DNA from 4 places in the Pseudomonas glycinis genome. Region 4 is predicted to be linked to each of the others. Evidence: predicted binding sites of a transcription regulator. Region 4 holds the regulator's gene; each other region holds the start of a gene.
The links. The regulator sigma-54, encoded in region 4, starts transcription at its own class of promoters, with help from an activator protein. The targets are predictions, from matches to a motif close to ANTGGCATNNANNTTGCTNT.
Positions count from the first base shown of each region.

Region 1: a site for sigma-54 is predicted at 3,825-3,844, ahead of ACYSTU_RS00520 (circularly permuted type 2 ATP-grasp protein). Genes of this name have one in related genera too.
Region 2: a site for sigma-54 is predicted at 6,105-6,124, ahead of flgB (flagellar basal body rod protein FlgB). Genes of this name have one in related genera too.
Region 3: a site for sigma-54 is predicted at 2,218-2,237, ahead of glnA (type I glutamate--ammonia ligase). Genes of this name have one in related genera too.

Region 1 is NZ_JBTYHF010000001.1:119,461-126,755, reverse strand. Features, by position in the region: gene ACYSTU_RS00550 (ankyrin repeat domain-containing protein) at 1-433, shown strand, start outside; gene ACYSTU_RS00545 (hypothetical protein) at 514-1,044, shown strand; gene ACYSTU_RS00540 (PLDc N-terminal domain-containing protein) at 1,116-1,307, shown strand; gene speE (polyamine aminopropyltransferase) at 1,549-2,424, shown strand; gene ACYSTU_RS00530 (hypothetical protein) at 2,611-2,844, shown strand; gene ACYSTU_RS00525 (ribonuclease E inhibitor RraB) at 3,054-3,401, shown strand; gene ACYSTU_RS00520 (circularly permuted type 2 ATP-grasp protein) at 3,878-5,287, shown strand; gene ACYSTU_RS00515 (alpha-E domain-containing protein) at 5,300-6,250, shown strand; gene ACYSTU_RS00510 (transglutaminase family protein) at 6,247-7,050, shown strand; gene ACYSTU_RS00505 (c-type cytochrome) at 7,172-7,295, opposite strand, start outside.
Region 2 is NZ_JBTYHF010000001.1:313,737-321,031, forward strand. Features, by position in the region: gene ACYSTU_RS01420 (ribonucleoside-diphosphate reductase subunit alpha) at 1-2,190, shown strand, start outside; gene flgE (flagellar hook protein FlgE) at 3,103-4,431, opposite strand; gene flgD (flagellar hook assembly protein FlgD) at 4,463-5,191, opposite strand; gene flgC (flagellar basal body rod protein FlgC) at 5,207-5,650, opposite strand; gene flgB (flagellar basal body rod protein FlgB) at 5,654-6,064, opposite strand; gene cheR (protein-glutamate O-methyltransferase CheR) at 6,428-7,255, opposite strand.
Region 3 is NZ_JBTYHF010000003.1:417,686-424,980, reverse strand. Features, by position in the region: gene ACYSTU_RS09470 (DUF4124 domain-containing protein) at 1-439, opposite strand, end outside; gene glnA (type I glutamate--ammonia ligase) at 718-2,124, opposite strand; gene thiI (tRNA uracil 4-sulfurtransferase ThiI) at 2,452-3,906, shown strand; gene typA (translational GTPase TypA) at 4,046-5,866, shown strand; gene ACYSTU_RS09450 (YkgJ family cysteine cluster protein) at 6,081-6,518, opposite strand; gene ACYSTU_RS09445 (glycogen/starch/alpha-glucan phosphorylase) at 6,778-7,295, shown strand, end outside.
Region 4 is NZ_JBTYHF010000011.1:56,692-63,986, reverse strand. Features, by position in the region: gene ACYSTU_RS24010 (ZIP family metal transporter) at 1-561, shown strand, start outside; gene ACYSTU_RS24005 (HPr family phosphocarrier protein) at 596-871, opposite strand; gene rapZ (RNase adapter RapZ) at 887-1,744, opposite strand; gene ptsN (PTS IIA-like nitrogen regulatory protein PtsN) at 1,747-2,211, opposite strand; gene hpf (ribosome hibernation-promoting factor, HPF/YfiA family) at 2,224-2,532, opposite strand; gene ACYSTU_RS23985 (RNA polymerase factor sigma-54) at 2,606-4,096, opposite strand; gene lptB (LPS export ABC transporter ATP-binding protein) at 4,263-4,988, opposite strand; gene lptA (lipopolysaccharide transport periplasmic protein LptA) at 4,988-5,533, opposite strand; gene lptC (LPS export ABC transporter periplasmic protein LptC) at 5,520-6,092, opposite strand; gene ACYSTU_RS23965 (KdsC family phosphatase) at 6,101-6,625, opposite strand; gene ACYSTU_RS23960 (KpsF/GutQ family sugar-phosphate isomerase) at 6,625-7,295, opposite strand, start outside.

The DNA of each region.
Region 1 (7,295 bases), on a different contig from region 4:
CGAGATGCTTGATCGCCTGGTCACCGCCGGGCTGCCGGTGAACCTGAAAAACAGCAAGGGCGACACCTTGTTGATGCTCGCCAGCTACTACGGCCATGTCGATGCGGTGAAGGTCCTGCTTAAACACAAGGCCGATCCGGAAATGCGCAATGGCAACGGCCAGAGCCCGATTGCCGGCGCTGCGTTCAAGGGCGATCTGGCGGTGGTCAAGGCGCTGGTCGAGGCGGGCGCCGAGATTGAAGGTTCTTCCTTCGACGGCCGTACCGCGCTGATGATGGCGGCAATGTTCAACCGCGTTGAAATCGTCGACTACCTGATCGGCCAGGGCGCAGACCCGAAAGCCAAGGACGCCAATGGCGTGACCGCGCTGGATGCGGCGCGGACCATGGGCGCGGTCGACACCACCGCGCAGCTGGAAAAGTTGCTGGCGTAAAGTCCACGGACTGTGGCGAAGGGCAGAATGCGCTATCCTTCGCGCCCTGAAAATTCACCTCCGCCACAGGATCCGCCCTCATGAAAGCCGCACTCGTCGAACTCATCAGCAAAATCAGCTCCGGCTGCATGGGCGAGGATGAGATTCTGAAAGTGGCCGACGAAGCCGCTCAGGCCTACGCCGATGCCGAGGCTTTTCTGGCCGCCAATCCGGACATCAACTACGACGATACTTTCCCGATCCCGCTGGGTGAGTGGGTAGTGGTCGGCAGCCTGCCGGAAACCGTGCTGTTTCAGGCCGATACCTACGTCGATCTGTTCGCACAAATCGTTGCCTCGTTTGGTCCGGGCGTGGATTTCAATCTCAAGCCCAAGCAACTGGCCAAGACCGAAGCACTGACCGCACTCAACCGCATCCAGGTGCAGATGAGCAGCCTGAACAAGGAAAACGGCGGTTACACGTTGATGAACTTCAGCCAGTTGCTCGACGATGAGCTGCAAATGGTCCTGGTCTACGGCAACGATGTGCCCCGCGTGCTCGAGTTATGCACCGAGGTTGGCATCGCCGCTGCGCCAGCGCTGGAAGCCTTGAAGGTCGCCGTTCACGTCTGAACGCAATAAAAGGGAACCCTGCGCGCGACCGTCTATCCTAAAAGTGCATGCCACTATTCTGGAGCGACACCATGGGTTCCACGTTCAACGGTCTGATTGGCCTGATCATCCTTGCCCTCGACATCTGGGCCATCATCAACGTACTGAAAAGCGGCGCCTCCACCGGAATGAAAATCGTCTGGGTGTTGCTGATCATCCTCCTGCCGGTGCTGGGCCTGATCATCTGGGCGATTGCCGGGCCACGGGGCAACGTCCGGATCTGATCTGATTTTCGATCACACGGTCATCCCTGTGGGAGCGAGCCTGCTCGCGAAGACGTTGGGTCAGTCGCCATCACCGGCAACTGATGCTGCGCTTTCGCGAGCAGGCTCGCTCCCACAGTGGTTTGCGCTGGTAAAAAACAACCGGAGGTTCGACCTGTCATCTTCGGCAACGTAGAATGCGCGCCTTTCCCGGGCAATCGTCCCCACGATGGCGCCCGCGCATTTATCGGAGCACTTGACCATGACCGTCACCAAGACCAGCGAGTACCTGGAAACCCTCTACGAAGGCTACGGCCAGCGTTTTCGCATGGAAAAACTGCTGCACGAAGTGCGCACCGAACACCAGCACCTGGTGATCTTCCAGAACCCGCGCATGGGCCGGGTCATGGCGCTGGACGGCGTGATCCAGACCACCGAAGCCGACGAATTCATCTACCACGAGATGCTCACTCACGTGCCAATCCTCGCCCATGGCACTGCCAAGCGCGTGCTGATCATCGGCGGTGGTGACGGCGGCATGCTGCGCGAAGTGACCAAACACGCCGGCGTCGAGCACATCACCATGGTTGAAATCGACGGCACCGTGGTCGACATGTGCAAGGAATTCCTGCCGAACCATTCCGCCGGAGCCTACGACGATCCGCGCCTGAACCTGGTGATCGATGACGGCATGCGTTTCGTCGCCACCACTACTGAAAAATTCGACGTGATCATCTCCGACTCCACCGACCCGATCGGCCCGGGCGAAGTGCTGTTCTCCGAGAACTTCTACCAGGCATGCCACCGCTGCCTGAACGAAGGCGGCATTCTCGTCACTCAGAACGGCACGCCGTTCATGCAGATCGACGAAGTCAAAACCACCGCCGGTCGCCTGCGCAGCCTGTTCCCGGACTGGCATTTCTATCAGGCCGCCGTGCCGACCTACATCGGCGGTTCGATGACCTTCGCCTGGGGCTCGACCAACCCGGCCTACCGCAAGCTCAGCCGTGAAACCCTGCAACAGCGCTTCATCGGCAGCGGCATCGTCACCCGCTACTACAACCCGGAAATCCACATCGGCGCGTTCGCCTTGCCGCAATACGTGCTGCAAGCGGTCAACAAGCCGAGCAACGACTGATCACGCTGACGTCGCTCTGCAAGGGAGCTTTTGTGGTGAGGGGATAAATCCCCTCGCCACAGAGTCCGCCCTATCGATCGGATGGTTATTTTCACCGTTGTCGGCTGTAATCCTTTTGAACCAACTATCGCGGAAAAAAGTCGAGATAGAGGTAAGCCCATTTACGGGTTGATCGAGGAGGCACTGATGCAAAAGTGGAAAGTCACTTTCGTGGATGATCACGGTGAAATTGTCGATGAAGTCTTCGAACGTGAGGAATGCCCGTCCGATGATGAAGCCGCACGGCTCGTCAAAGAGCGGCTTCTTCCGGTCGCCGCCAAGCTGGATCTCAACGATCTGGAAGGGCGCACCGCCGATGCCGGAGTGAAAAACCTCAAGACCCAGAACGGCATCGAAATCCGCAGCATCACCCCTGTCTGAACACTTCCTGTCATCTCGTAAACCAGGCCTTGGCAGCGGCGCTCTCTTGGGGCTACTCTGCAAGCGAGATCAGCGAATGGATCGCTAAGGTCTGGTCTTGTCAGCTTCATGCTTGTTTCCCGCGCGCAACCACGTTGCCGTAGTACTTAGGCCAAAAGGCCCGGGGCGGGAATACGGAAAGTCTATCCATCAATCGAGGGGGACGATTCATGAGCACAGCCTATCAAGAAGACATCAGCAGCAACGTTCTGCGCCGCATGAAAGAAGGCGGTTTCGATTTTTCCCGGTTCCATCCCATCGAGTTCTACGCGATTTTCCCGGACGAGGAGCGGGCGCGCAGGGCAGCAGGCAAATTTCGCGGTGAGTCCATCAATGCCCAGGTCAGTGCGCGCGACGACGGCGCCTGGTCGCTGGAATTGAGCAAAGTGATGTACGCAACCTATGACGACATCGGCGATTTCGAGCAAGGCTTTTCAGCCGTGGTCGAACCGCTGGGCGGCATTATCGAGGGTTGGGGCGTGAAGCAGGAGGTGCGCAATCGTTACCGGTTGAATTGATATTGCGCATTGTCTGTCGGGCAACGGCTGACCTTCGGGTCGGCCGTTGTCGTTTCTGGCTCTGCACATCGCAGTGGCAAAACCCTGAAACAAGAATCCAGGACAAAAAAAAGCCACCGGAGAGGGTGGCTAAAAGGGAAGACGGGTATGCAATAAAGTCCTGTCGGGACGGGGCTGCCAAGGCAGTTCAGATCAGTTGAGCTGTCTACTTCGCGGCGGCGTGCCGGGGAAGTTTTGCAGCGAATGCGCGGATTATCCGTAGTCGTGGCCGGGCAGTGAAATCAACTCTGACTATGCTGGTGATAGGCGATGCAGTGCGTCGCAATGAAGCGGGGGCAATCGGGCCGGGGCATTTGCCGCACAGGAATGGTGCGCAGCCTTCGGCGTGGATCTACAACCGATTGAAATCAAAGCGTTTATGCCGATGGCACGGGCCTTGCGAAGGCCTGTATGTCCGGAGTGACAAGGAGTACGGCATGATCCGCACCTATTTTGACGAGATGTACGATGCCGGCGGCCTGGTTCGCCCGCATTACCGGGAATTTGCCCGCTGGCTGGCCGAGACGCCCGACGAGCTGCTCGCGCAGCGCCGCCGCGAGGCCGATCTGCTGTTCCACCGTGCCGGGATCACCTTCACGCTCTATGGCGACGAGCAGGGCACCGAGCGCCTGATTCCGTTCGACACCATTCCTCGCAGCATTCCGGCCAGTGAATGGCGGATTGTCGAGCGCGGCTGCATTCAGCGGGTCAAGGCGTTGAACATGTTTCTCGCCGACCTCTACCACGAGCAGCGCATCATCAAGGCCGGGATCATTCCCGCCGAACAGGTGCTGGCCAACGAGCAATACCAGTTGGCAATGCAGGGCCTGGATCTGCACCGCGACATCTATTCGCATATCTCCGGCGTCGATTTGGTGCGCGATGGCGATGGCACTTATTACGTTCTCGAAGACAACCTGCGCACACCCAGCGGCGTCAGCTACATGCTCGAAGACCGCAAAATGATGATGCGCCTGTTTCCCGAACTGTTCGCCGCCCAGCGCATCGCCCCGATCGATCACTACCCCAATCTGCTGCTCGACACTCTCAAGAGCTCAAGCCCGATCGACAATCCCAGCGTGGTGGTGCTGACGCCGGGACGCTTCAACAGTGCGTTCTTCGAACATGCCTTTCTGGCGCGGGAAATGGGCGTGGAACTGGTCGAAGGTGCAGATCTGTTCGTGCGTGACGACAAAGTCTTCATGCGCACCACTGACGGCCCGAAAGCGGTCGACGTGATCTATCGCCGCCTCGACGATGCCTTCCTCGATCCGCTGGCATTCAACCCGGACTCGATGCTCGGCGTGCCGGGGCTGCTGTCGTCCTATCGTTCCGGCAACGTGGTGCTGGCCAACGCCATCGGCACCGGCGTGGCGGACGATAAATCGGTGTATCCGTTTGTCACCGACATGATCCGCTTCTACCTTGACGAAGAACCGATTCTGAAAAACGTGCCGACCTGGCAGTGCCGCAACCCGTCCGAGCTGTCCCACGTGCTGGCCAATCTTCCGGAACTGGTGGTCAAGGAAACCCAAGGCTCCGGCGGTTACGGGATGCTGGTCGGGCCGGCCGCGACGACGGCGGAAATCGATGCCTTTCGTGAGCGCATCAAAGCCAAACCCCATGCCTACATCGCGCAGCCGACGCTATCGCTGTCGACCTGTCCGACCTTTGTCGAAAACGGCATTGCACCGCGCCATATCGATTTGCGTCCGTTTGTCTTGTCCGGTCGCGAAACCCGTGTGGTGCCTGGCGGTTTGACCCGTGTCGCGTTGCGTGAAGGCTCCCTGGTGGTGAATTCCTCCCAGGGCGGCGGCACCAAGGACACCTGGGTAGTCGAGGATTGAAGGAAGCTTGCCATGTTAAGTAGAACTGCCTCGGATCTGTACTGGATGTCGCGTTACCTGGAGCGTGCGGAGAATCTCGCGCGCATGCTCGACATCAGTTATTCGCTGTCGCTGATGCCGCAGGACGGGCGCGGCGACGGTCTGCACGAACTCGCCATGCCGTTGCTGATCACCGGCACCCTGGACGATTACCTTGAACGCCACGGCGACCTGCACGCAGAGCGCCTGCTGCATTTCTTCGCACTGGATGCGGCCAACCCGGCCAGTATCTACAGCTGCCTTGGTGCAGCGCGAGCCAGTGCTCATGCGGTACGCGGGCGAATCACTGCGGACATGTGGGAAAACATCAACGCGACCTGGCTGGAAATTCGCGGCATCGCCGAACAGGGACTGAGTCGTTATGGCATGAGCCGGTTTTGCGAATGGATCAAGGAACGTTCGCACCTGTTTCGTGGCGCCTCATACGGCACGATCATGCGCAACGACGCGTTTCGCTTTATTCGTCTGGGCACGTTTATCGAGCGCGCGGACAACACGCTGCGCCTGCTCGATGCCCGTTACGAAATGGCCGGCGATCAGGCCGAAGCAGTCAGCGACGGCACGGCGCACGCCTATTACCAATGGAGTGCGCTGCTGCGCGCCTTGTCCTCATTCGAGGCCTACACCGAAATCTACCGCGACGCGCCCGGCGCCCGGCATGTCGCCGAACTGCTGCTGTTGCGCGCCGACGTGCCGCGTTCGCTGCGTGCCTGTACCGAAGAAATCGACCAGATCCTCGCGCAACTGCCAGGCGCCAACGGCCGACCGGCACAACGCCTGGCGGCGGAAATGGACGCGCGCCTGCGCTACACCGGCATCAACGAAATCCTCGAAGAAGGCCTGCACGCCTGGCTGACCGAATTCATCCCGCTGGTGCGCCAGTTGGGCAACGCCATTCACAGTTCCTACCTGGAGGCTGCATGAGACTTTCCATAAGCCACGAGACCACCTATCACTACGAAGATCAGGTGCGCGCGAGCATCCAGTACCTGCGCCTTACGCCCCACGACAGCGAGCGCCAGCATGTCCTCAGTTGGCAACTCGACCTGCCGCGTCCGGTGCGTGCGCAGCTCGATCCGTTCGGCAACATCCTGCATGTGCTGACCATGGACGAGCCGCACGAAGCGATCATCATCGGCGCCCGTGGTCAGGTCGATATCGATGAATTGCGCGAGGCCGAACATGAGAGCCAGTCGGCGCTGCCGTTCCTGCGCTTCACGCGCCTGACCGAAGCCGATGAAGCCTTGCGCGAATTTGCCGCGAAGAACTGCAAGCAACGGCGTGATCGCACCGCGCTGATCGACTTGATGCATGGTTTGAATCAGCACATGACCTACACGCCGGGCTCAACCGAAGTCGACACCAGCGCCGCCGAAGCTTTCGCCGGTCGCGCCGGTGTTTGTCAGGATCATACCCATGCGTTTCTCGCCTGCGCCCGCAGCCTCGGCGTGCCGTCGCGTTACGTGTCGGGTTATCTGTACAGCGAAGATTGCGAGCATCTGGCCAGTCATGCCTGGGCAGAAGCGTGGCTGGACGACGCGTGGTACAGCTTCGACGTGACCAACCAACTGGCGCGCCCGGAGCGACACCTGAAGCTGGCGGTCGGCCTGGATTATCTCGATGCCTGCCCGGTCCGTGGCATGCGCCGGGGCGGCGGCTGTGAGCAGATGCATGCGAAGGTGTTCGTCTCGCCGACGCCGGTTATATCCGTCCAGCAACAATAGATTCGGGATACCGCTATCGCTGGCAAGCCAGCTCCCACAGGATGACCGGTGATTCGAACTCTGCGCATACCCTGTGGGAGCTGGCTTGCCAGCGAAGAGGCCAGTAATAACACCCTAAGGCTTACGGCTTGGCTTTGCGCCCGGCCATGTGCTTGAGATAGCCCACCAGCATTTCCAGGTCTCCATCCGGCAACACCTGCGCGGAAAACCCCGGCATCTTCGCCTGCGGCCACTGACGCAAACTC
Region 2 (7,295 bases), on a different contig from region 4:
CTGAACTTCCTCGAAGTCGCCGAAAGTGCCACCCATCACGAAATGGCCGACCTGTACGCCAAGGCCCTGCCGGCGTACATCGCCAAAGGTATCGAGTTCGAACTGCTGAACCCTGTGCTGGCTACCTTCGACCTGGAAAAACTGGGCAAGGCGATCAACCACGAGCGCGATCAGCAATTCACCTACCTGGGCCTGCAGACCCTGTACGACCGCTACTTCATCCACAAGGATGGCGTGCGTTTCGAACTGCCGCAGATCTTCTTCATGCGCGTGGCCATGGGCCTTGCGATCGAAGAGAAGCAGAAAGAAGATCGTGCGATCGAGTTCTACAACCTGCTGTCCTCGTTCGACTACATGGCTTCGACCCCGACCCTGTTCAACGCCGGTACCCTGCGTCCACAGCTGTCGAGCTGCTACCTGACCACCGTGCCGGATGACCTGTCGGGCATCTATCACGCGATCCACGACAACGCCATGCTGTCGAAATTTGCCGGCGGCCTGGGCAACGACTGGACGCCGGTGCGTGCGCTGGGTTCGTACATCAAGGGCACCAACGGCAAGTCGCAAGGCGTGGTGCCGTTCCTCAAAGTAGTGAACGACACCGCTGTGGCCGTGAACCAGGGTGGCAAGCGCAAAGGCGCTGTGTGTGCCTACCTGGAAACCTGGCACATGGACATCGAAGAGTTCATCGAGCTGCGCAAGAACACCGGTGACGATCGTCGTCGTACCCACGACATGAACACCGCCAACTGGATCCCTGACCTGTTCATGAAGCGTGTCTTCGATGACGGCAAGTGGACCCTGTTCTCGCCATCCGAAGTACCGGACCTGCACGACCTGACCGGTAAGGCCTTCGAAGAGCGCTACGAGTACTACGAAGCGCTGACCGAGTACCCGGGCAAGGTCAAGCTGTTCAAGACCATCCAGGCCAAAGACCTGTGGCGCAAGATGCTCTCCATGCTCTTCGAAACCGGCCACCCATGGCTGACTTTCAAAGACCCGTGCAACCTGCGCAGCCCGCAGCAGCACGTCGGCGTGGTCCACAGCTCGAACCTGTGCACCGAGATCACCTTGAACACCAACAAGGACGAAATCGCCGTTTGCAACCTGGGCTCGATCAACCTGCCGAACCACATCGTCGACGGCAAGCTCGATACCGCCAAGCTGCAACGCACCGTGAACACCGCCGTGCGCATGCTCGATAACGTGATCGACATCAACTACTACTCGGTGCCGCAAGCGAAGAACTCCAACTTCCGCCACCGTCCGGTCGGTCTGGGCATCATGGGCTTCCAGGACGCTCTGTACCTGCAGCACATCGCCTACGGCTCCGACGCTGCCGTCGAGTTCGCCGACAAGTCGATGGAAGCGGTCAGCTACTACGCGATCCAGGCTTCCTGCGACCTGGCCGACGAGCGCGGCGCCTACGAGACGTTCAACGGTTCGCTGTGGTCCAAGGGCATCCTGCCGCTGGATTCGCAACAGATCCTGATCGAACAGCGTGGCGAGAAGTACATCGACGTCGACCTGAAGGAAACCCTCGACTGGGCACCGGTTCGCGCCCGTGTACAGAAAGGTATCCGTAACTCGAACATCATGGCCATCGCACCGACCGCGACCATCGCCAACATCACTGGCGTCTCGCAGTCGATCGAGCCGACCTACCAGAACCTGTACGTGAAATCGAACCTGTCGGGCGAATTCACCGTGATCAACCCGTACCTGGTTCGCGACCTGAAGGCTCGCGGTCTGTGGGACTCGGTCATGATCAACGACCTGAAGTACTACGACGGTTCGGTGCAGCAGATCGAGCGCATCCCGCAAGAACTCAAAGAGCTCTACGCGACCGCGTTCGAAGTGGACACCAAGTGGATCGTTGACGCCGCCAGCCGTCGTCAGAAGTGGATCGACCAGGCCCAGTCGCTGAACCTTTACATCGCCGGCGCATCGGGCAAGAAGCTCGACGTGACCTACCGCATGGCCTGGTACCGTGGTCTGAAAACCACCTACTACCTCCGTGCCCTGGCCGCGACCAGCACCGAGAAGTCGACCATCAACACCGGTAAGCTGAACGCTGTTTCCAGCGGCGGCAACCACGGCGACGATTCGGTTCTGGCCGCTCCGGCAGGTCCGGCGCCGGTGCCAAAGGCCTGCGCGATTGACGAGCCGGATTGCGAAGCTTGCCAATAAGCTGAGCTGATTTCAGGCGTTGCGAGACGCCTGGAATCTCAAGGCAAACAAAACCCCCGACAGACTTCTGGTTTGTTGGGGGTTTTGTTTTTTGGCGGCCTTGGCGGCCTTGGCGGCCTTTGGGCCGACCGGACTCTTGAGGTTTTGGGTGTATATCCGTTGCTGCGGGTGTTGCCGCTGGCGGTTTCGCTCTTACAGCGAGTCACCTTTTTCAGACGCCAAAAAGGTAACCCAAAAGGCTTTGCCCCGGCGTACGGCCCGCTCGCTGAGGCTCGGGGTACCTTCGTTACGGGACCGATCCGGGCGCAGCCTGCCGAAGGGGCAAAAGATCAAAAGCCGAAGCAAAGCAAAAGCCAGATCAAGAGCCAGATCAAAAGATCGCAGCCTTCGGCGGCTCCTACAGTTGGATCGCGTGCTACAAGACCAGGTCGGCTGTCGGGCCGCCTTCGCGAGCAGGCTCGCTCCCACAGAAAAGCAAAGCAGCGCAGCTGCCCGCGGCGAAGCCGCACCACTCAACAATGAGCGCAAGCTCGAGTGCTTTTGATCTACGGGCGACGTCGGAAGGCTGAGTGGAGGGATTGATCCGGGCGTGGGAGCGCAGCGACCGTCTGGCGCAGCCAGACACAGCGGAAGGAGGTGCAGCGAAGCAAACCGTAGCCGCTGCGCCCGGATCGATCCCGCAGCGAAGGAACCCGAGCCTGCGAGGGCCGAACGCAGGAGCAAGCCTTTTGGGTTACCTTTTTGGCGTTTGAAAAAGGTGACCCGCCGTAAGGGCGGAACCCTAAGTCGCCGTTACCGCAGAAACGGATATTCACCCAAAACCCCAAGAGCATGGCCGGCCCAAAGGCCGCCACGGCCAAAAAAAAGCCCCTCAAAACCGAGGGGCCCAAAAAACCAGCTCAGAAACCCGAATCAGGTCATCTGAATAATGGTCTGCATGATCGTGCTCTGCGTCGAAATGGTCTTGGCGTTCGCCTGATAGTTGCTCTGGCCTTTGATCAGATCAACCAGCTCATTGGTCAGGTTAACGTTCGACTCTTCCAGCGAGTTGGACACCACCGAACCCAGCGTACCGGTCTCAGGCGCATCGTAGCCCGGAATACCCGAAGCAAACGTCTCTTTCCAGCTGGTGCCACCGATCGCCTGCAGGCCCTGTTCGTTGGTGAAGCTCGCCAGTGCAACCTGTCCGATGGCCTTGCTCTGGTTGTTGCTGAAGTTGGCGAACAGGGTACCGGTACCGTCGATGGTCAGGTTGGTGATCTGGCCAGTCGCGTAACCATCCTGAGTAGGAATCGTGCGCGAGGTGTCGGCGTTGTACTGAGTGGTCTTGGCCATCGAGATGGTCACACCCGCCGGGTTTGCCGCCGCGCCGTTAGCCTTCCAGACACCATCGGTCACAGTGCCTGGCACCCAGCCCTTGAGTGTCAGGTCGCTGCTGATGATGGCCGGGCCACCCAGCGGATCTGGCGTGCTGACCTGGGTCAGCTTGCCGGTCGCATCAAAGGACAGCGTCGAGGCCACAGGCGCGGTGGTCTTCGGATCGCTGCCGGTCGCATCCGGGTTACGACCGTCCACCAGTGTGTAGACCTTCCAGGTGTTGGCGCCGGTTTTCACCATGTATTGATCCATGGTGTGCTGGTTGCCCTGGCTGTCATAGATCGGGGTGCTGAACGACTTGGTGTAGGTCGCAGTGTTGGTAGGGTCGAATTTGCCTGCCGCGACCGTATCGTCGATCACCGCAGCGGTCGAGTTCAGGTTGATGGTCGAAGCCACCGCCGAAGTCGACTTCGGGGCCAGGTTCGAGGTATCGATCTTGAGGTCGGTCAAGACGCCGTTAATAATTTTGCCGTTGGCATCCACACCATAGCCCTGCAAACGCGAGGTGTAGTCGGTGTTGGTGATGTAGCCGGCGTTATCGACCTTGAACGTACCGGCACGGGTGTAAGACACCGAGCCGTTGTTGTTCATGGTGAAGAAGCCAGAGCCGTTGATGCCCATGTCCAGCACGTTGCCAGTGTTGTTGATGTCACCCTGGGTGAACTGCTGGGAAACGTTGGCCAGGCGTACGCCGTTACCGATCACCTTGCTGCCGCTGCCCAGACGAGTCGCCGAATAGACGTCTTCGAATTCTGCGCGCGAGGATTTGAAACCGGCGGTGGCGACGTTGGCGATGTTGTTGCCGGTTACGTCGAGTTGTTTGTTGGCGGCATAGAGACCGCTAAGGCCGATGTTAAAAGACATGTTCCACTCCTTCGTGCCGGGTTAGTCGGCTCTATATACCAATGGTTTGTACTTTGGACAGGGCGACGGTGCCCTTGCCAGCCAGGTTGAGCATCAGCTCGCCACCGGTCTGGCTGATCGTCACGCTGTTGACGGTCGCTGGCAGATAAGTCGCCAAGTCGGTCGCGGTGCCGTTGATCGGTGCGTTGGCCTTGAACGTGTAAGTGCCGACCGGCACCACGGTGCCAGCAGTGTCCTTGCCGTCCCAAGTGAAGCTGGCATCGCCGGCAGCGCGGCTGCCCAGGTCGATGGTGCGCACGGTTTTGCCGTCCTTGTCGGTGATGGTCACGGTGCCGCCGGCAATCGACGAAGGCACGGTGACCGAACCGGTCAGACCTTTGCTCGGGTCATCGAGCTGGGCGGTGTTGGTCTGCACGATCACGTTGCGACCGACCAGCGACGACGCTTGCAATGCCTGCGACGAGTTGTAGTTGCCGGCAAGGCCGCTGACGGTGGAGTTCAGCGTGGTAATGCCTTCAAGGCTGCTGAACTGCGCCAGTTGCGCAACGAACGCGCTGTTGTCCTGCGGGTCGAGCGGATTCTGGTTTTTCAGCTGGGTGACCAGCAATTGCAGGAAAGCATCCTTGCCCAGCGCCTGGCCGCCGGTGGCACTGTTGGTCGCCGAAGCGATGCCGCCCGACGTCGTGCTGCTGGCCTTCTTCGACGAGTTGGCCAGGATGTCGTTCATGCTCAGGCTGCTGGTGGTATCCGTAACGCTCATGGCAGTCGCCCCTTATTACTGACCCAGGGTCAGTACCTTCTGCATCATGGTTTTGGCGGTGTTCATCATTTCCGCGTTGGTCTGGAACGAGCGGCTCGCAGAAATCATGTCAGCCATTTCTTCCACCACGTTGACGTTCGGGTAGTAGACGTAGCCCTTGGCGTCGGCAGCCGGATGGTTCGGCTCGTAGCGCGCTTCAAGATTGCTCTGGTCTTCGACGACGCCGAGCACCTGCACGCCCTGCCCGGCCGCGTCCTGGTTCTGGAACAGCGAATTGCTGCCGCCGGCCTGGCCGCCCTGAAACATGGTAGCGAACACCGGATGGCGCGCGCGGTAGGTCTGGTCGATGCTCGACGAAACGGTTTCGGCGTTGGCGATGTTCGACGCCACGGTGTTCAGGCGTGTGGTCTGCGCGCTCATGCCGCTGCCGGCAATGTTGAAAACGCTGGACAGGGACATGGATTATTCTCCGCGCAGGGCTGACACCAGCCCTTTGAATTTGCTGTTGAGCAAGGTGAAGCTGGCCTGGAAGCCGACGGCGTTCTCCGCGTAGTTCGACTGTTCCAGTTGAGCGTCGACGGTGTTCTGGTCGATCGAAGGCTGCATCGGCGTGCGATACATCAGCGACTCGTCGCCATTGCCCAGACCTTCAGCCTCGATGTGCCGGCTGTTGGTCATGTTCAGGGCAAAGTGGCCGCCGGTCTTGGTCTTCTCGGTCTGTGCTTCGAGCACTTTGGAGAAATCCAGATCCCGCGCCTTGTAGTTCGGGGTGTCGGCGTTGGCGATGTTGTTGGCCAGCACTTCGGCACGCTGGGCGCGGAAGCCCAATGCCTTTTCGTGAATGCCCAGCGCTTTGTCGAAGCTGATGCTCATGTCGGGAACCTTCAGGTGACCGGTTTTTCGTATCTGAGCTTTAGCAAGCGCCGTGCCAAATGAACAAAGCCCCGTATTCCGGGGCTTTGCGCCGAACAGGCTAAGCGGCAATGCCAGAAAAGCGGCAACCGGTTACCGCCGGATGCCGCTTTTCTGCCGCTTGCCGTCCTTGCCTAGGTCAACGCAGATCCCAGTGGGAGCGAGCCTGCTCGCGAAGGGGGCGTGTCAGGCGTCAACTGTCTTACGGACAGACCGCTTTCGCGAGCAGGCTCGCTCCCACAGGGGGCTCGTGGAAAATAATTCGGGCATAAAAAAACGGCAGGCCTTTGCGGGCCTCCCGTTTTTTGTATCAGCGCAAACCGCTTATTTCGCCTTGTAAATAATCCCCGGGCTGCACTGAACCATCTGGTAATGATCCGGCAATCCGTTCAGCGCTTCCGAAGCGCCAAGGAACAGGTACCCGCCCGGCTTCAACGTGCTGTGAATGCGCAACAGGATGTCCTTCTTCACTTCGGCAGAGAAGTAGATCAGCACGTTGCGGCAGAACACGATGTCGAACTTGCCCAGCGCCGCGTAGCTGTCGAGCAGGTTGAACGACCGGAATTCCACCCGGCTCTTGATCGGCGCCTTGACCACCCAGCGCCCCGGCCCTTTCGGGTCGAAGTAGCGTTGCAGGCGTTCCGGCGACAGACCGCGACCGATCGCCAGGCTGTCATACTCGCCGGTCTTGCAGTTATTGAGCATCAGGCCCGACAGATCGGTGGCAACGATCTGCACACCCATCTTCAACTGACCCAGGTTGCTGCGCTCGAACTCGTCGATCGACATCGACAGCGAGTACGGTTCCTGTCCCGACGAGCAGGCCGCCGACCAGATCCGCAGACGCTGGTTGGGGCTGGCCTTGATCGCTTCCGGCAGTACCTTGTTCTTCAAGACTTCAAACGGATAGGTGTCGCGAAACCACAGGGTTTCGTTAGTCGTCATGGCATCGACCACCTGCTCGCGCAAACCGCTGCGCGGCTGGGTCTGGATGCGCTGTACCAGCTCACCCAGGGACTTGATGCCTTGCTGCTCCATCAGTTTGTTGAGACGGCTCGAGACCAGATACTGCTTGTTTTCACCGAGCAGAATGCCACAGGCTTTTTCCAGGAAGACCCGGAACTGTTCGAAATCCAAATTACCCGTAGACAATGATGCCGCCTCTTAAATCGTGTTGACCGCCAGGGGCAGA
Region 3 (7,295 bases), on a different contig from region 4:
CTTGCACGGCCAGGCGATGCTCGCCGCGATCAATGTTGATCAATTGCAGAACCGGCACGTTGCTCGGCTGGCCATAGGGCTGGTCGTCGAGTAGCAGCCTTAATTGATGCGGCGGTTGCAGGCGCGGTTTGATCAAAACGTTGACTGTGAAGGTGCCGTTATTGGCGCGCAGGGCCTCGTCAGTGGGCAGGCCGGCGAGCTCAAGGATTTCATAGGCGTTGCGCGCTGGTTGCGGTTGTTCTGCGTTGGGTGCCTGCGGCGCACTCGGTGCTTGCGGCTCGACCCGATTGAGCGGTGGCAGCTCGACCGGTTGCGCCTGCACGCCATCCGGCGGCTGATTGCTGTACGCCGTGTTGCCGTTGGCGTCGGTGTACTTGTAGATCTGCGCGGCGGCGGGCAGGGCGATCAGCAGCAGAATGTAGAGAAACGTGCGACCCATGAAATCGACCGGGATTGGAAACGATGGGTAGCAGCATAGGACAGGTGGTGCGGTTGGCCCAACTGGCGACACATTCAAAGATCATTCAGACACCACAGATCGCCTGTGGGAGCGAGCCTGCTCGCGAAGGCGTCGCATCAGTCACCATCATCTTCAATGCCTCACCGCTTTCGCGAGCAGGCTCGCTCCCACATGGAAAATGCGTTGCGCCGGGCAATAAAAAAGGCCTCCCGAAGGAGGCCTCTTTCTGTCGCGCCACTTTACGCAGCGCTACCGGATCAGCAGCTGTAGTACAGCTCATATTCCAGTGGGTGTACGAAGGTGCGAACCTTGATTTCTTCTTCCGATTTCAGCGCGATGTAAGCGTCGATGAAGTCGTCGGAGAACACGCCGCCCTTGGTCAGGAAGGCGCGGCCCTTGTCCAGCTCTTCCAGGGCTTCTTTCAGGCTGCCGCAAACCTGTGGAATCTCTTTCGCCTCTTCAGGCGGCAGGTCGTACAGGTTTTTGTCGGCAGCATCGCCTGGGTGGATCTTGTTCTGGATACCGTCCAGACCGGCCATCAGCAGTGCTGCGAAGGCCAGGTACGGGTTGGCAGCCGGATCCGGGAAGCGTGCTTCGATACGGCGGGCTTTCGGGCTCGACACGTAAGGAATACGGATCGAAGCGGAACGGTTGCGAGCCGAGTAGGCAAGCATTACCGGAGCTTCGAAGCCTGGCACCAGACGCTTGTAGGAGTTGGTCGCCGGATTGGTGAAGCCGTTCAGGGCCTTACCGTGCTTGATGATGCCGCCGATGAAGTACAGAGCGGTATCGGACAGGCCGGCATAGCCTTCACCTGCGAAGGTGTTCTTGCCGTCTTTCCAGATCGACATGTGTACGTGCATGCCCGAACCGTTGTCGCCGTACAGTGGCTTCGGCATGAAGGTCGCGGTGCGGCCGTAAGCGTCGGCAACGTTGTGCACAACGTACTTCAGGGTCTGAACTTCGTCAGCTTTCTTCACCAGGGTGTTGAACTTGACGCCGATTTCGTTCTGGCCGGCAGTTGCCACTTCGTGGTGGTGAACTTCAACCGACTGACCCATTTCTTCCAGTGCGTTGCACATGGCGGTACGGATTTCGTGGTCGTGGTCGAACGGTGGAACCGGGAAGTAGCCGCCTTTCACGCCTGGACGGTGACCCTTGTTGCCGCCTTCGATGTCCTGGTCGGACATCCACGAACCTTGCTCGGAGTAGATCTTGAACATCGAGCCGGAGATGTCCGACTTGAATTTCACCGAGTCAAAGATGAAGAACTCAGGCTCTGGACCGGCGAATACGGTGTCACCGATACCGGTAGCTTTCAGGTGCTCTTCGGCGCGCTTGGCGATCGCGCGTGGGTCGCGATCGTAGCCCTGCATGCTCGAAGGCTCGATGATGTCGCACACCAGGATCAGGGTTGGGTCTTCGGTGAACGGATCGAGTACGGCAGTTTCGTCGACCGGCATCAGGATCATGTCGGAGGCTTCGATGCCTTTCCAGCCGGAGATGGAGGAACCGTCGAACATCTTGCCGACTTCGAAGAAGTCGTCATCCAGCGCATCGCGAGCCGGCATGGTCACGTGGTGCTGAGTGCCTTTGGTGTCCGTGAAGCGCAGATCAATCCACTTGACGTCATGATCTTTGATGAGTTGAACCGACTTCGACATAGTGTCCTCCGGGTGAATTAGGGCGGGTAGTGGATGCCCTTAATAATGGTGATGCCGGCGCGAATACTCTGCCAAGGCAACCTGCCTCACAAGGGAGCAAATTGCATGCCAGTGCCCCAGCATGGGTTTTTTGCCCCAAATTCACGCTTATTAAGGCGTGCGAGGTTCTGAATCGACAAATTCCGCCCCTTAATGTTGCGTATAAATTCAGAAATGACCTGTTTTGGTGCAAGCAAAACCTTCTGCACATTAACTGGTTAAACCTTGAGCAATTTCCGCTATAATCCGCGCCCCCCTTTTTCGGCTGGCCGTTCGCGCGCTGTTTTCATGAAACTTATCGTAAAAGTCTTCCCCGAGATCACCATCAAAAGCCGACCTGTCCGGACGAAATTCATCCGCCAGTTGGCCAAGAACATCCGCACCGTGCTCCGTGACCTGGACCCGGCCGTGGTGGTGAACGGCGTGTGGGACAACCTCGAGCTGGAAACCCGCATTACCGACCCCAAAGCCTTGAAAGAGATGGGCGAGCGCCTGACCTGCATGCCGGGTATCGCGCACTTTCTGCAGATCGACGAGTACCCGCTGGGCGACTTCGACGACATTACCGAGAAGTGCAAACAGCACTACGGCGATGCGCTGGCCGGGAAGATTTTCTCGGTGCGCTGCAAGCGCGCAGGCAAGCATGCATTCAGCTCGATGGACGTGGAAAAATACGTCGGCAGCAAGCTGCGTCGTGAGTGCGGTGCAGCCGGAATCGACCTTAAAGCGCCGCAAATCGAAGTCCGTATCGAAGTTCGCGACAAACGGTTGTTCGTGATTCACAGCCAGCACAACGGCATCGGCGGCTACCCGCTAGGTGCGCTGGAGCAGACGCTGGTATTGATGTCCGGCGGCTTCGATTCGACCGTGGCGGCTTACCAGATAATGCGTCGCGGCCTGATGGCGCACTTCTGCTTCTTCAATCTCGGCGGGCGTGCCCACGAATTGGGCGTGATGGAAGTCGCGCACTTCATCTGGAAGAAGTACGGCAGCTCGCAACGCGTGCTATTTGTCAGTGTGCCGTTCGAGGAAGTGCTGGGCGAAATTCTCGGCAAAGTCGATAACAGTCATATGGGCGTGGTTTTGAAGCGTATGATGTTGCGCGCCTCGTCCGAGATCGCCGAACGCCTGCACATCGATGCACTGGTGACCGGTGAAGCGATCTCCCAGGTGTCGAGCCAGACGCTGCCGAACCTGTCGGTGATCGACTGCGTGACCGACAAGCTGGTGCTGCGGCCGCTGATCGTCGCGCACAAGCAGGACATCATCGACACGGCCAACGAGATCGGCACCGCCGATTTCGCCCGGCACATGCCGGAATATTGCGGCGTGATTTCGGTCAACCCCAAGACTGCCGCCAAGCGGGGCCGGGTTGAGCACGAAGAGAAAGAATTCGACATGGCGGTACTCGAGCGTGCGCTCGCCAACGCCAAACTGGTGCCGATCGATCGGGTAATCGACGAGTTGGGCCAGGATTTGCAAATTGAAGAAGTCAGCGAAGCGCTGGCCGGTCAGATCGTCATCGACATCCGCCACCCGGATGCCGCCGAGGATGACCCGCTGGAGCTCGCCGGCATAGAGGTACAGACGATGCCGTTCTATGCAGTGAACGCACGTTTCAAGGAACTGGACCCTACTCGCCAGTACCTGCTGTATTGCGACAAAGGCGTGATGAGTCGCCTGCATGCCCACCATTTGCTCAGTGAGGGGCATGCCAATGTGCGCGTTTATCGACCGAGCTAAGTGCCCGGGGCTGTTTGCCTGTGGCCTGCGTCACCGGCCCCCCGACACCGCCGTCAAGCTGTAACGGCCATGCCGGACACTACTGCTAATCGCTGCCATGACTTGTCAGCAAACCGAATCCTCTGATCGAGATACACAAGTGATCGAAAATCTACGCAACATCGCCATCATTGCCCACGTTGACCACGGTAAAACCACCCTGGTAGACAAACTCCTGCGTCAATCCGGCACCCTGGAGCGCAACGAGCTCAACGACGAGCGCGTGATGGACTCCAACGACCAGGAAAAAGAGCGCGGTATTACCATTCTGGCGAAGAACACCGCCATCAACTGGAACGGCTACCACATCAACATCGTGGACACCCCGGGCCACGCCGACTTCGGCGGCGAAGTTGAACGCGTAATGTCGATGGTCGACTCCGTTCTGCTGCTGGTTGACGCTCAAGACGGCCCTATGCCGCAAACCCGTTTCGTGACCAAGAAGGCTTTCGAAGCCGGCCTGCGTCCAATCGTGGTGATCAACAAGGTTGACCGTCCAGGCGCACGTCCGGACTGGGTTCTGGACCAGATCTTCGACCTGTTCGACAACCTCGGTGCTACCGAAGAACAACTGGACTTCCAGGTTGTTTACGCTTCGGCCCTGAACGGTATTGCCGGTCTGGACCACACCGCCATGGCGGAAGACATGACTCCGCTGTACCAGGCGGTAGTCGACCACGTTCCGCCTCCGGCTGTTGACCGTGACGGTCCGTTCCAGATGCAGATCTCCGCTCTGGACTACAACAGCTTCCTGGGTGTTATCGGTGTTGGCCGTATCGCTCGCGGTCGCGTCAAGCCGAACACCCCGGTTGTCGCTATCAGCGCCGACGGCAAGCGCCGCAACGGTCGTATCCTGAAGCTGATGGGTCACCACGGTCTGCACCGCATCGACGTTGACGAAGCAGCAGCCGGCGACATCGTCTGCATCAGCGGCTTCGACGAGCTGTTCATCTCCGACACTCTGTGCGACATCAACACCGTCGAGGCGATGAAGCCGCTGACCGTTGACGAGCCAACCGTTTCCATGACCTTCCAGGTAAACGACTCGCCATTCTGCGGTAAAGAAGGCAAGTTCGTGACCTCCCGTAACATCAAGGATCGTCTGGACAAAGAGCTGCTGTACAACGTTGCACTGCGCGTTGAAGAAGGCGACTCGGCTGACAAGTTCAAGGTTTCCGGCCGTGGTGAGCTGCACCTCTCGGTACTGATCGAAACCATGCGTCGCGAAGGCTTCGAGCTGGCCCTGGGCCGTCCTGAAGTGATCATCCGTGAAGTTGACGGCGTGAAGCAGGAACCGTTCGAAAACGTCACCATCGACATCCCTGAAGAATCCCAGGGCAAGGTCATGGAAGAGATGGGTCTGCGTAAGGGCGACCTGAGCAACATGGTGCCGGATGGCAAGGGCCGTGTTCGTCTGGAATACAACATCCCTGCTCGCGGTCTGATCGGTTTCCGTAACCAGTTCCTGACCCTGACCAACGGTGCTGGCATCCTGACCTCGATCTTCGACCGTTACGCTCCAGTGAAGTCGGGCCACATGTCCGGCCGTCAGAACGGCGTTCTGGTTTCGGTTGAAACCGGCAAGGCTCTGACCTACTCGCTGGAAACCCTGCAGGCTCGTGGCAAGCTGTTCGTAGAACACGGCCAGGAGATCTACAACGGTCAGATCGTTGGTCAGAACAGCCGTGACAACGACCTGGGTGTCAACCCAACCAAAGGCAAGAAGCTCGACAACATGCGTGCTTCGGGTAAAGACGAAACCATCGCTCTGGTCCCACCTGTTCGCTTCACCCTGGAACAGGCTCTGGAATACATCCAGGAAGACGAGCTGTGCGAAGTTACGCCTAAGTCGATCCGTCTTCGCAAGAAGATCCTCGACGAAAGCGAGCGTACCCGCGCTGCCAAGAAAGCCAAGGCGTAATCCAGCCCTGGAATAAAAAACGCCCCCGGTCGCGAGACCGGGGGCGTTTTTGTTTGTCTGGCTTTTATTCGGTATTTGCGCTGGCCTCTTCGCGAGCAGGCTCGCTCCCACAGGGATTTCGGGTGAACAGAAAATCTGTGTTCACTGATCTCTATTGTGGGAGCGAGCCTGCTCGCGAAGGCGGCCGATCAGCCGCCGTAAACTTCAGCAGCGATCAAAATTTGTCGATGGCCCGGAAATTCTGCACCCGCTCGACTTCTTTCGGCTTATAAGCGCAATACCCCGGCCGCGGGCCGATCTTCGGGTGGTTGCGGCAGGTGTCCGGGCGCTTGTCATAAATGGTGCACAGGCGGGTTTTACGATCCAGGTAATAGCAGTCGTTATTGCTCATGCGCTGGAGGGTGAAGATTCCCGACTTCTGATTGAAGCGCTCAACCAGACCTTCCTTTTGCAGACGCTTGGCGATGTTCTTTGGCGGATCGCCCAGTTCGAACTCGTCGACCACGCCGATGCGCACCAGATCCTTGATCTTCACTTCGACCGGCAGCGTGCAGCAGCTGGACATGCACGAGCCGCACATCGGTGCCGAATATTTGGCCCACGTATCGAGACGATCAATCTCGGCGGCAGCGATCAGGTTGGGCTTCATCATCGGGAATTACCAGGCGTGTATGCATCAGGGCGCGCGATCATACCGGGAGCGGTGGAATTTTGAACAACCTTTCGCCGGATATTTTCACAGCGGCCGCATTTTGCCCGACAGGACGGCACGGCCCCTGCATTCATTGGCTCATCCGCCAAGGTTATGTCGCACTGGCGCACAGTCCGCGCAAATACTGCCGAACCAGAGCCGTTAGCGCCGGTCAGACCGTCTAGGCTCAGAAAATTCCCGCTCGCTCGAGGTCCTGTTGATGACTCAAGAACCACTAGTTCGCGAAGCAGAGGTGGCCGCATTCCGCGACGCCGTCCTGACCAAACTCACTTACGCCGTGGGCAAAGACCCCGATCACGCCTTCGACCATGACTGGTTCGAAGCCATCGCCCTGGCTGCGCGTGATCACATGGTCGAACACTGGATGGACCACACCCGACAGATCTATCGCAAAGGCCAGAAGCGGGTTTATTACCTCTCGCTGGAATTTCTCATCGGCCGTTTGCTCTATGACAGCCTGAGCAACCTCGGCCTGCTCGACGTCGCCCGTGAAGCGCTGACCGAACTGGGCGTCGATCTGGAGCGCATTCGTCTGCTGGAGCCCGATGCGGCTCTCGGCAACGGCGGCCTTGGTCGGCTCGCGGCGTGCTTCATGGAAAGCATGTCGACCCTTGGCATCGCCGGCCATGGCTATGGCATTCGTTATGAGCATGGCTTGTTCCGTCAGGCGATTGTCGATGGCTGGCAACAGGAGCAGACCGAACACTGGCTGGATTT
Region 4 (7,295 bases):
GCCGCCAGTGGCCTGATCTGCTTCGGCATCCTGCTCGGCGCGTTCGGTCTGTATCTGGTGGATCGGCGCGTTTCGGGTGCCTCGCCGGAGATGCTCGTCGGCACGCTGGAGCATCCGGTGATTCCACCACGAATCTGGCTGTTCGTGTTCGCCATCATCGCGCACAACATTCCGGAAGGCATGGCGGTCGGGGTGTCTGCCGGCGGCGGGATGGCGGACGCCGACAGTCTGGCGATGGGCATTGCGTTGCAGGATGTGCCGGAAGGGCTGGTGATTGCGTTGGTGCTGGCCGGGGCGGGGATGTCACGGTTCAGGGCGTTTCTCATCGGCGCGGCGTCTGGGCTGGTCGAACCGGTATTTGCACTGGTATGCGCGTGGCTGGTGAGTCTGGCTCAAGTGCTGTTGCCGCTGGGACTGGCGTTGGCGGCCGGGGCGATGTTGCTAGTGGTGACCCACGAAGTGATTCCGGAGTCGCGCCGTCATGGGCATGACAAGCTGGCAAGTCTGGGCCTGTTGGTCGGGTTTTGTTTGATGATGGTGATGGATACGGCGTTGGGGTGAATGGAGGCGAGGAACAGTGTCCCCGCCTCGCGGATTATTCACCTTCGTCGAAATATCTTTCGATCAGATCGACCAATGCGTCCATGGCTTCCTGAGCCTGTTCGCCTTCGGTGCTCAAATGGATTTTGGTGCCTTTACCCGCCGCGAGCATCATCATTGCCATGATGCTCTTGCCGTCGACAGTCGTTTCAGGTGTGCGTCCCACCCGGATCGTGCAGTCTGGATACTGACCGGCCACGCCGACGAATTTGGCCGATGCCCGAGCATGCAGACCCAGCTTATTGATGATTTCGATTTCACGAGCAGGCATCGCGGTGTGGATCCTTTAGGTGAGGTCGCGGTGGCGAACCTGGACGTTCTTCAGGGTTTTCTGCAGGGCCTGGCCCAGACGTTCGGTCAGGTAGACGGAGCGGTGGTGCCCGCCGGTGCAGCCGATGGCAATGGTCACGTAGGCGCGGTTGCTGGCGGCGAAACGTGGCAGCCACTTGTTCAGGTAGGCGTAGATGTCCTGATACATTTCTTCGACATCCGGCTGCTGCGCCAGATAATCGGCCACAGGGGCATCGAGGCCGGACTGAGCGCGCAGCTCGGGTTTCCAGTACGGATTGGGCAGGCAGCGCACATCGAACACGAGGTCGGCGTCGACCGGCATGCCGCGCTTGAAGCCAAATGATTCAACCAGAAACGCCGTGCCGGGCTCAGGCTGATTCAACAGACGCAACTTCAGGGTATCGCGCAGTTGATACAGATTCAGGCTGGTGGTGTTGATTTTCAGGTCGGCCAGATCGGCGATCGGACCAAGCAGGGCGGTTTCGTCGTGAATCGCCTCGGCCAGTGAGCGATTGGCGTTGCTCAGCGGGTGACGACGACGGGTCTCGGAAAAACGCTTGAGCAGGGTTTCCTCGTCGGCGTCCAGGTACAGCACATCGCACTTGATATGCTTGGCACGCACGTCTTCGAGCAACTCAGGGAAGCGTGACAGATGGCTGGGCAGGTTGCGCGCATCGATCGACACGGCGACCAGCGGCTGCGCCAGTTCCGTGTGAATCAGCGCACGCTCGGCCAGTTCCGGCAGCAAACCGGCCGGCAGATTGTCGATGCAGTAGTAGCCGTTGTCCTCAAGGACATTCAGGGCGGTACTTTTACCCGAGCCCGAACGGCCACTGACAATGATCAAACGCATGATTAGTGCCCGTTCTGCTCGTCCAGTACAACCTGGTACAAGGCTTCGTTGCTCGCGGCGCTGCGCAGTTTTTCACGAACTTCCTTGCGGTCGAGCATGCTGGCGATCTGGCGCAACAACTCCAGATGCGCGTCGGTTGCGGCTTCCGGGACAAGCAGTACGAATAGCAGGTCCACCGGAGCGCCGTCGATGGCGTCGAAATCGATTGGGGCTTCAAGATGCAGCAGGGCACTGACTGGTGCCGTGCAGCCCTTGAGGCGGCAGTGGGGAATGGCGATGCCGTTGCCAAAACCGGTGGAACCGAGTTTTTCACGGGCGATCAGCGCCTCGAAGACTTCCTGCATCGCCAGATCCGGCACTTCGCGGTGGATCAGGTTGGCAATCTGTTCGAGGGCTTTTTTCTTGCTGCCGCCCGGCGCGTTCACTTGGGAACGGCCGGGGGTCAGGATGGTTTCAAGTCGGATCATGGGATAGGGGTGTTAACGACCGGTCGCGCCCTGGAGGAGGCTCTGGGTCTTTTCCTTATGCTTTTTGAGTTGGCGATCCAGCTTGTCGGTGAGTGAGTCGATCGCAGCGTACATGTCGGTATCTTCTGCGTTGGCGACCACTTCGCTGCCGGGGATATGCAAGGTGGCTTCGATCTTCTGCTTCAGCTTTTCGACGCACATCGTGACCTGCACGTTGGTGATCTTGTCGAAATGTCGCTCCAGTCGCTGGAGTTTTTCCTCGATGTAGGAACGCAGAGGTTGGGTCACTTCCAGTTGGTGTCCACTGATGTTGACTTGCATACAGCTTCTCCTTCGTTGCCAGAGCATAAAGCGGCAGGCCGAAAAGCCTGCCACTGGAACGCTGTAACGTGGCTTACATCAACCGCTTGCGTTCGCTCGAAGGCGCGATTCCGAGGGATTCGCGGTACTTGGCGACGGTGCGGCGAGCCACCTGAATGCCTTGTGCCTCCAGTAAACCAGCGATCTTGCTGTCACTCAACGGCTTTTTCTGATTTTCCGCGGCGACCAGTTTTTTGATGATCGCGCGGATCGCCGTGGACGAGCATTCGCCGCCTTCGGAGGTGCTGACGTGGCTGGAGAAAAAGTATTTCAGCTCATAAATACCGCGCGGGGTATGCATGAATTTCTGTGTGGTCACCCGGGAAATCGTCGATTCGTGCATGCCGACCGCTTCGGCGATGTCATGCAATACCAACGGCTTCATCGCTTCGTCGCCGTACTCGAGGAAACCGCGCTGATGTTCGACGATCTGCGTGGCCACTTTCATCAGGGTTTCGTTGCGGCTCTGCAGGCTCTTGATGAACCAGCGGGCTTCCTGCAACTGGTTGCGCATGAAAGTGTTGTCGGCGCTGGTGTCGGCACGTTTCACAAACCCGGCGTACTGGGCATTGACGCGCAGACGTGGCACCGATTCCTGGTTCAGCTCGACCAGCCAGCGCTCGTTGTCCTTGCGCACGATCACATCGGGAATGACATATTCGGCTTCGGTCGACTCGATCTGCGAACCGGGACGCGGATTGAGACTCTGCACCAGTTCGATGACCTGGCGCAGCTCGTCTTCCTTGAGCTTCATCCGGCGCATCAACTGGCTGTAATCGCGACTGCCGAGCAGGTCGATGTAATCGGCTACCAGACGCTTGGCCTCGGTCAGCCACGGCGTCTTCGCGGGCAACTGACGCAATTGCAGCAGCAGGCATTCGCTGAGGTTGCGGGCGCCGATCCCGGCAGGCTCGAATTGCTGGATGCGATGCAGGACGGCTTCGATCTCGTCGAGCTCGATGTCCAGTTCAGGATCGAACGCTTCAAGAATTTCTTCGAGGGTTTCGTCCAGATAGCCCTGATTGTTGATGCAGTCGATCAGGGTCACGGCGATCAGGCGATCGGTGTCGGACATCGGCGCCAGGTTCAGTTGCCAAAGCAGATGGCTCTGCAGGCTCTCGCCGGCGGATGTGCGGGTGGTGAAATCCCACTCATCGTCATCGCTGCTCGGCAGGCTGCTGGCGCTGGTCTGGTAGACGTCTTCCCAGGCGGTATCCACTGGCAGTTCGTTGGGGATGCGCTCGTTCCACTCGCCATCCTCGAGGTTGTCCACCGTCGGGGCGGTTTCCTGGTAGGAGGGTTCCTGGATTTCGGCGGGCTTCTGTTCGGCGTTGTCGGCCAGAGGATCGGCATTGTCGAAGTCGTCGCCTTCTTCCTGGCGTTCGAGCATCGGATTGGATTCCAGAGCCTCCTGGATCTCCTGTTGCAGGTCCAGGGTCGACAATTGGAGCAGGCGGATGGCCTGTTGCAGCTGCGGTGTCATCGTCAGCTGCTGGCCCATTCTCAAGACTAGCGATGGTTTCATGGCAGGGGCTTAACACCTTATTCGCCGGCGCTTTGCGCCATCCACTACAGGGCGCCGAAGCGCCAAACTTAAGCAAATTATATGCCTGAAACTGAAGTGTTTGCCTAGAGCGCCGTAACAATTAAAGCGGATAAATGCGCCTTGAATCGATACAGCGCTGTCGCGCTTACAGGCGGAACTCGTGACCCAGATACACTTCCTTGACCAGATCGTTGGCCAGGATGGTCTCGGCATCACCTTCTGCGATCAGTTGACCGTCGTTGACGATGTAAGCGGTTTCGCAGATATCCAGCGTCTCACGGACGTTGTGGTCGGTGATCAGCACACCGATGCCCTTGGCCTTGAGGTGGTGGATGATCTGCTTGATGTCGCCGACCGAGATCGGGTCGACACCGGCGAACGGTTCGTCGAGCAGGATGAATTTCGGCGCAGTGGCCAGGGCGCGAGCGATTTCCACCCGGCGGCGCTCACCACCGGACAGGCTCATGCCGAGGTTGTCGCGGATGTGGCTGATGTGGAATTCCTGCAGCAGGCTTTCCAGCTCCTTGCGCCGACCGGCCTTGTCCAGCTCCGGGCGGGTCTCGAGGATCGCCATGATGTTGTCGGCGACCGACAGTTTTCGGAAGATCGACGCTTCTTGCGGCAGATAGCCGATACCGGCCTTGGCGCGGCCGTGCATCGGCTGGTGGCTGACGTCCAGATCATCGATCAGCACACGGCCCTGATCCGCCTGCACCAGGCCGACGATCATGTAGAAGCACGTGGTCTTGCCTGCGCCGTTCGGGCCGAGCAAGCCGACGATCTGCCCGCTGTCGATCGACAGGCTGACGTCACGCACGACCTGGCGGCTTTTATAGGCCTTGGCCAGGTGCTGAGCTTTCAGAGTTGCCATTACTGGGATTTCTCTTCGGTTTTCTTCTTCGGCTGGATCACCATGTCGATGCGCGGGCGCGATTCGGTGACCTTGCTGCCCGTGGCGCGACCGGCGCTGGCCAGTTTCTTCACGGTGTCGTAGACGATTTTTTCGCCCTGGGTGACGTTGTTGTCCTTGTCGATAACCTTGGCCTTGTCGATCAGCACCACCCGATTCTGCTGGGCGTGGTATTGAATCGTCACGCCGTAGCCCTTGACCGGGTTGGCGTCGCCCTGGGTCTGCAACTGCTCGAAATAGGCCAGGTTGCCGACCGAGGTCACCACATCGATGTCGCCATTGGGCGCGCGCGTCATGGTCACGGTGTTGCCTTTAACGATCATCGAGCCTTGGGTAATGATCACGTCACCTTTATAGGTGGCAATGCCATTCTTGTCGTCCAGTTGGGCGTCGTCGGCCTGAATGCGGATAGGCTGCTGCTGATCGTTCGGCAGGGACCAGGCGCTCGCGCTTCCCAGTGCTGCGCCCAGACTGAGCAAAATAGGGAGGGTTTTAACGAGCCTCATACTGTCCTCTTACGTTCGATTGCAGGTGTATCCTGCTGTCCTTCAGGTACGCTTTCATTCCGACGCCAGTCGATACGCCGCCAGCGCCCTCGATTCTAACGGGTTGCGCAGTCTGCGCATATTCCTGCTGCGGGAACACGGTCATGCGGGTGCTGGTGATCAGGGTGCCGCGCTGTTTCTCGTCGGTGCGCTGTACGCGTACCGAGTCGATCAATTCCACTTCGGTACCGCCGGAATTCACTTCGCCGCGCTCACTGGTCACGTGCCACGGGAAGTCGGTGCCGCGATACATGTTCAAATCAGGCTTGGTCACCAGGGTGACATCTGTAGCCTTGACGTGCTCGGCCTTGTCGGAAGTCATCTCGTACTGCACCTTGCCGTCCGGCAGGTACTGAATGGTATGCGTGTTGGTCGCGTACCAGTCGATCGGATTCTCGGCAGCCGAAACCGGTGGCTTGTCGAGGAAGCGTTCCGGGCTGATGTTCCAGTAGCCGACCGCAGCGAAAATCGCCGCGATGCAGCCGAACAGCAGGAAATTGCGAAACTTTTTGCTAAACATGGTCAGGCTCACAGGTACGCGGCGTTGGCCGCTTCGAGGCGGCCCTGGGCGCGCAGGATCAATTCGCAGAATTCGCGGGCGGCACCTTCGCCGCCACGGGCGCGGGTAACGCCGTGGGCGTGTTCGCGGACGAAATCGGCAGCGTTGGCCACCGCCATGCCCAGCCCTACACGGCGGATCACCGGCAAGTCTGGCAGATCGTCACCGAGATAGGCGACTTCTTCATAGCTTAGGCCCAGTTGCGCGAGCAGGCCGTCGAGCACCACCAGTTTGTCTTCCCGCCCCTGAAACAGGTGCGGGATGCCGAGGTTCTTCGCGCGGCGCTCGACCACCGGGGTCTTGCGACCACTGATGATCGCCGTCTGCACGCCGGCATTCATCAGCATCTTGATGCCTTGGCCGTCGAGGGTGTTGAAGGTCTTGAACTCGCTGCCGTCTTCGAGGAAGTACAGGCGGCCGTCGGTGAGCACACCGTCGACGTCGAAGACTGCCAGTTTGATCGCTTTGCCGCGTTGCAGCAGATCGTTGCTCATTACATGACTCCTGCGCGCAGCAGATCGGAGAGGTTGAAGGCGCCGATCGGGCGATCCTCCTCGTCGACGACTACCAGGGCGTTGATTCGATGGTCTTCCATGATTTTCAGGGCTTCGGCGGCGAGCATGTCGGGCCGGGCGGTCTTGCCGTGGGCGGTCATCACCTGATCGATGGTGGCGCTGCGGATGTCGATCGCGCGATCCAGGGTGCGGCGCAAATCACCGTCGGTGAAGATCCCGGCGAGCTTGCCATCGGCTTCAATAATAGCGGTCATGCCCAGCCCCTTGCGGGTCATTTCCATCAGCGCGTCCTTGAGCAGGGTACCGCGTTGTACCTGCGGCAGCTCCTGTCCAGCGTGCATGACGTTTTCGACTTTCAGCAGCAGGCGACGGCCAAGGGCGCCGCCGGGATGCGAGAAGGCAAAATCTTCAGCGGTGAAACCACGCGCTTCCAGCAAGGCCACGGCGAGGGCGTCGCCCATGACCAGCGCTGCAGTAGTAGAAGAGGTCGGCGCCAGATTCAACGGACAGGCTTCGTGCTCGACATGCACATTGAGATTGACCTCGGCAGCCTTCGCCAATGGCGACTGCGGATTACCGGTGACGCTGATCAGCTGGATACCCAGGCGTTTGATCAATGGCAGCAGCGTTACGATTTCGTTGGTCGAGC